Regions from separate parts of the Thalassotalea agarivorans genome, predicted to be linked through region 2. Evidence: predicted binding sites of a transcription regulator. Region 2 holds the regulator's gene; the other holds the start of a gene.

Region 1 (3,435 bases), 1.3 Mb from region 2:
TTAGAAGCAACCGTTTCAGCCATGCCACGTATATGATCTGGTGTGGTACCACAGCAGCCACCTATCACATTTAAAAAGCCACTGTTTGCCCACTCTTCAATATGGGCGTTCATATCCTCAACGGTAAAGTCATATTCACCAAAGGCGTTAGGTAAACCAGCATTTGGGTGAGCCGTCACTGCCACGTCACTGATACGACTCAACTCTTCTACATACTGTCTTAGTTCAACCGGCCCTAATGCACAATTTAAACCAAAAGAAATTGGTTTAGCGTGGCGTAATGAATTGTAAAAAGCTTCTGTTGTTTGACCGGACAATGTACGCCCAGAGGCATCTGTAATTGTGCCCGATATCATCACAGGTAAGCGCACACCCTGCTCTTCAAATACCGTTTCAATCGCGAAGATTGCGGCCTTTGCATTTAACGTGTCAAAAATGGTTTCGATTAAGATAATATCGCTACCGCCTTCAATTAACGCTTTGGTTGATTCTATATAGGCGTCTTTAAGCTCATTAAAGCTAACGTTTCGAAAGGCCGGGTCATTAACATCCGGCGAAATGGAGCAAGTACGGTTTGTTGGACCAAGTACACCGGCAACAAATCGAGGTTTATCTGGCGTTTTTGCATTAAATTCATCGACCGCTTCTCTCGCTAGCTTGGCTGCTTGCAAATTGATTTCGGCACTAATCGACTCCATGTCATAGTCGGCCATAGCAATGGTTGTAGCGTTAAAGGTATTGGTCTCAATAATATCGGCGCCGGCAGCTAAATATTCTTTGTGAATATCTTTGATAACATCAGGTTGGGTCAGCACCAAAAGGTCGTTATTTCCTTTTACGTCACAATGCCAATCCTTAAAACGCTCGCCACGATAATCTTCTTCTTCGAACTTATATCCTTGGATCATTGTCCCCATAGCGCCATCCAAAATAAGTATGCGCTCTGACAAGGCACGTTTAATCGTGCTAAAAAGGGGGGATTCTACTACTGCTAATGTCATTTACTTTTTTCCTGGATGGATCGCTTGGATATTTTCCGCGTCTAACTTATATGGTGTTATCTGGTAAACGTAATAATTTAACCAATTAGTAAACAGCAAACTACCATGACTTCGCCAATTGGTAACGGGTTTATTACTAACATTTGAATCTGGATAGTAATTTTCAGGAATATGCGGTGATAAATCTGCGGCTAAATCGCGATGATACTCATCATGTAGCGTCAACGGATCGTACTCCGGATGACCGGTTAAATAGACCTGCTGCTTATTTTTACTGGCGACAAGATACACCCCTGCTTGCTCTGATTCTGCGAGTATGCGCAAGTCAGGCACAGATTCATAATCTGATCTATCAATGTAACCATAGCGAGAATGAGGAACACTGAATGTTTCATCAAAACCACGTGTTAGCTGCTCAGTTGGATCTAACGTGTTATGCGTAAACACCCCCGACAGCTTAGTGTCTCGTAAGTGGCGCTTTAAACCGTAATGATGATACAACGCGGCATGCGCTGCCCAACAACTATACATGGTAGAGGTGACATTTTTCTCCGCCCAATCAAACACCTCGCAAATCTTGTCCCAATAGCTTACTTGCGAGTAGTCCATTAGTGCTAATGGTGCTCCAGTGACTATCAAACCGTCATATTGCTTGTCTTTTATGTCGTCAAACAAACGATAAAAATTATCTAAATGTTGCTTAGGCGTATTTTTAGATTCATTCGCGTGAATCCGCACTAAGTCGACATTTATTTGCAGTGGTGTATTGGCTAATACCCTGAGAATTTGAACTTCCGTTTCTATTTTATTGGGCATCAAATTCAAGATTGCCACTTCCATTGGACGAATATCCTGATTCACCGCGCGATGCTCCGACATCACGAAGATATTCTCTTTATCAAGTACCGACAATGCGGGTAATTGGTCAGGTATTTTTATTGGCATAAAAATCTTTTAAATAGTTTTGTGCTAGCTTAGCTATAAATGTCGCTTAGATTTCTAGATATGTCAACATCTAAACGTATAGACGTCCAAAATATTTTCTTTCGAAACCACAAAAAGACAACTACATTTTTATACAAGTGAAATAAACGAGAGTTGCATATGAAAACAAAAGCCGCAGTAGCCTTTAAGGCAGGAGAACCCTTAAGAATAATGGAGGTAGAGCTCGCTCCACCACAAGCAGGTGAAGTATTAATAGAACTTAAAGCGACAGGGGTTTGCCATACAGATGCTTTTACCCTATCGGGAGACGATCCAGAGGGTGCCTTTCCAGCGATACTTGGTCATGAAGGCGCAGGCGTGGTCATTGAGGTTGGAGAAGGTGTTTCGTCAGTTGCTGTCGGCGATCATGTCATTCCTTTATATACGCCCGAGTGTCGCGAATGTAAGTTTTGTTTGCACCCAAAGACTAACCTTTGCCAGTCTATACGTGAAACCCAAGGACAGGGTGTGATGCCAGATGGCACGTCTCGTTTTTCCATCGATGGCGAGCCTATCTTGCACTATATGGGCTGTTCTACGTTTGCTAACCATACCGTACTGCCTGAAATAGCCGTCGCTAAAATTCGCAAAGATGCGCCGTTCGATAAGGTCTGCTATATCGGCTGTGGTGTTACTACTGGCGTCGGTGCTGTCGCTTTTGACGCAAAAGTAGAACCAGGCTCCAATGTTGTTGTGTTTGGTCTTGGCGGCATTGGGCTTAATGTTATTCAGGGGGCTAAACTGGTTGGCGCGAACAAAATCATCGGCGTTGACCTCAATGACAGTAAAAAAACATTAGCGACAGAATTTGGCATGACAGATTTTATTAATCCAAAAGACGTCGATGATGTCGTAGCAAAGATTATCGAACTTACAGACGGTGGCGCAGATTATAGTTTTGAATGTATTGGCAACGTAAACACCATGAGACAGGCGTTAGAGTGTTGCCATAAAGGTTGGGGTGAATCTTGGATCATCGGTGTTGCTGGTGCTGGCCAAGAGATATCAACCCGCCCTTTCCAGCTTGTTACCGGTCGGTCATGGAAAGGCACCGCATTTGGTGGCGCTAGAGGTCGTACTGATGTACCTAAAATTGTAGACTGGTACATGGAAGGTAAAATAAAAATAGATGAACTCATTACTCACACCATGCCACTAGAAAACATTAATGAAGCATTTGATCTTATGCATGAAGGTAAGTCGATACGTTCTGTTGTACTTTACGATAAGGAAAACGAGTGACTATAGAAAAACTCTCAACTAATACGGTATTTGGTGGCGAACATATTCGTTTCAAGCACCGTTCATCGACGTTAGCATGCGATATGATTTTTGCGGTGTTCCTGCCGAGCAAAGCTAAAACAACACCTGTGCCGGTACTTTACTGGCTATCAGGGTTAACTTGCACGGATGAAAATTTTATGCAAAAAGCTGGTGCACAGCAATACGC
Region 2 (3,435 bases):
TTATGCCTGAATTTTATAACTTTGTAGTAAAATTACATCATAAATACGTTTTTTAAAGAGTTTTACTCAATTTATGTCGCTTTTGCGCCAAAAATATATGTTTTATTACGATTTAACTGCCTTTTTCCTTCTATTAAATGTAAAAAAGATCTCATCCAACCTCTTTATTTTTAATAGCTTAGGTTAAATATTTGTGTATTATTTGTGTCTTCGATGGTTTTCTGATGAAAAATAATTTTCTCGCGGCACAAGTAGGATCTCCCCAACATGTTAGATATACGCCAACAGGCGCTGGATTATCACGCCTTCCCTTCTCCAGGTAAAATTAGTATTGAAATTACTTCTCCAGCAGAGACAACACAAGATCTGTCGCTAGCATACAGCCCAGGTGTCGCTGAGCCAGTGAGAGAAATAGCGCAAAACCCAGAAGACGTATACAAATATACGGCAAAAGGTAATACCGTGGCGGTAATTTCAAATGGTACTGCGATTTTGGGGCTAGGTAATTTAGGCCCAATGGCGTCAAAACCTGTCATGGAAGGTAAGGCATTATTATTCAAACGCTTTGCAAATATTGATTCCTTTGATATTCAAGTTAAACACAATACGGTAGAAGAGTTTGTTGCTACTGTCGCTAATATTGCCGATTCATTTGGCGGTATTAATTTGGAAGATATCAAAGCGCCCGAATGTTTTGAAATTGAGCGAGCCTTGATCGCACAATGCGACGTGCCTGTTTTTCATGACGATCAACATGGAACGGCAATTGTTACTGCGGCGGGCCTGCTTAACGCTTTGGAGATACAAGACAAATCTATCGCAACAGCTAAAATTGTTTGTCTAGGGGCTGGTGCTGCTGCCATCGCTTGTATGGATTTACTGATAAAATGCGGCGCAAATCGAAGCAACATTTTCATGCTGGATAGACAAGGGGTTATTACTACTAGACGCTCTGGGCTAAATCGTTATAAGCAGCAGTTTGCTAATGACACGGATAGCAAAACGCTTACCGATGCGATCAAAGATGCAGATGTCTTTGTTGGTGTTTCTGGTCCTAATTTATTGTCAGCCCAGCAATTAGCGTTAATGGCTTCAAAGCCTATTGTATTCGCCTGTTCAAACCCGGATCCTGAAATTTCTCCTGAACTCGTCCATAAAACGCGCCCCGATGCTATTATGGCAACGGGTCGTTCCGATTATCCGAATCAGGTTAACAATGTTCTATGTTTTCCTTTTATATTTAGAGGGGCACTTGATGTTAGGGCCACTGAAATCAATGATGCGATGAAAATCGCCGCAGTAGAGGCTATTAGAGGTCTTGCACAATTGGCAGTACCAGAAAAGGTGCTTGCTGCAACGGGTGAAGCGTCATTAGCATTTGGTCCCGGGTATATTATCCCAAAACCAATGGATGAAAGATTGTGCGAAAAAGTGGCTAAAGCTGTTGCGACGGCTGCGGTTGAATCAGGCGTAGCAAAATTGCCGCTACCGGCAAAGTATCAGTAGCTAGCTTTAAGCAATAAAAAAGGCGCTTATAGCGCCTTTTTTAATCTAACTAAACTTAGTCTTGATCTTCGAACTGGCTAAAATCTGTTATGCCATTTTCTGCCAAAACCTTTCTAACAACTTCAGGCAGCTTTTCAGGGTTATCTTTTGCAAGATCATTGTCATTTGGCAAAGGTTGTCCTGTAAACGCATGCAAGAATGCTTCACATAGCAATTCACTATTAGTTGCATGACGCAGGTTGTTTACTTGTCGACGAGTGCGTTCATCGGTCAACACTTTTAGCACACGCAATGGAATTGAAACGGTAATTTTTTTAACTTGTTCGCTTTTCTTACCATGTTCAGCATATGGGTTAATATATTCCCCATTCCATTCTGCCATACATCTTCCCCTTTAACTTTACCTTGTGCTTTAGCCCATAGTTAAATTGTACTGTGTCAAAAAACACAGTCAACTATATATGTGTAGAAGTTTAGATGTCTAAAAAGATCTTGACATAAAATTTAAAACGTTTAGAGTTTTAGACGTCTAAACACCTAAACGTAAATATGGAGTCGTCATGACTGACAAAAAGTTTGCTACGCAGGCCGTTAGAGCCGGCATTAACAGTGACGAGCATCACAAAGCTGTGGTGGCACCTCTGCATTTATCGAGTACGTATGCATTGAACGGATTTAATGACAAAGGTGCTTTTGATTATTCAAGAACCGGTAACCCTACACGAGCATTATTTGCTGACGCACTCGCCCAACTAGAAGGGGGTAGTGTCGGTATAGTAACCGCTACGGGTATGGCTGCAGCACACGTCATTGTACAAACATTAACGAAAGATGATTTGTTAGTCATCCCACACGACTGCTATGGTGGCAGCTATCGTTTGTACACGCATTTGGCTGCGAAAGGACAGTTTAAACTGAAAGTTGTTGACCAAACCAATGATCAGGCATTTGCCGAGGCGATGGCGTTAAAACCTACACTGACCTTGGTTGAAACACCGAGCAATCCGCTTCTGAGGTTAGTTGATATTAAACGCATTGTAGAACAAGCCAAAGCTGTTGGTTCCTTGGTTGCAGTAGACAACACATTTCTGTCTCCAGTTTTACAACAACCACTTGCACTAGGTGCAGACATTGTTTTTCATTCAACAACGAAATTTATAAATGGCCATAGTGACATGGTTGGTGGTGCGGTAATCACCAAAGATAAAGCTCTTGGAGAGACATTAGCATGGTGGGCAAACTGTATCGGAGTTACGGGCAGCGCATTTGATAGCTATCTAGCCATGAGAGGTTTAAAAACATTACCTCTGCGTATTAAGCAACATCAACAAAATGCCAATGCCGTCGCACAGTATCTTGCCGATCATCCAGCGGTGGCACACGTATATTATCCGGGGTTAGCATCACATCCGGATCATGAGCTTGCTAAACAGCAACAAAAGGATTTTGGTAGCATGATGAGTTTTGAACTTGTTGGCGGTGTTGATGCAGTAAAGAAACTGTTCGACGGCCTTTCGCTGTTTACCCTGGCGCAATCATTAGGTGGCGTTGAAAGTTTAATTAGTCACCCATCTACCATGACCCATGCGGGAATGGAATTAGACGCACAAAAAGCCGCTGGAATCGGCCAAAATTTGGTGCGACTATCAGTGGGAATAGAAGATATTGACGACATATTGGCAGATTTGGAGCAGGGCTTAGCAGCCAGCCAATCTTAACACGTTACGGTAAAGTAAATGAGCAGAGTTAACCCAGTACATACTGAACAAGCGAATGCTATTAGCACCAACGTACATAAATTTGGTGGTAGTAGCTTGGCTGATAGCGCTTGCATAAAGCGAGTACTTACTATAGTTAGAAGGCACTGTAAGAAAGATGATTTAATTGTTGTCTCAGCCAATGGTGATACTACAGATACGCTGTTTGCTT

What was found. The regulator MetJ, encoded in region 2, represses methionine synthesis genes. The targets are predictions, from matches to a motif close to TAGACGTCTAGACGTCTA.
Region 1: the regulator MetJ is predicted to act here: its motif matches at 2,018-2,035, upstream of metA (homoserine O-acetyltransferase MetA).

Annotation. Positions count from the first base shown of each region.
Region 1 is NZ_AP027363.1:974,180-977,614, reverse strand. It holds gene metH (methionine synthase) at 1-1,001, opposite strand, end outside; gene metA (homoserine O-acetyltransferase MetA) at 1,002-1,946, opposite strand; gene QUD85_RS04590 (S-(hydroxymethyl)glutathione dehydrogenase/class III alcohol dehydrogenase) at 2,106-3,227, shown strand; gene fghA (S-formylglutathione hydrolase) at 3,224-3,435, shown strand, end outside.
Region 2 is NZ_AP027363.1:3,036,718-3,040,152, reverse strand. It holds gene QUD85_RS13890 (malic enzyme-like NAD(P)-binding protein) at 268-1,506, shown strand; gene metJ (met regulon transcriptional regulator MetJ) at 1,562-1,888, opposite strand; gene metB (cystathionine gamma-synthase) at 2,067-3,224, shown strand; gene metL (bifunctional aspartate kinase/homoserine dehydrogenase II) at 3,243-3,435, shown strand, end outside.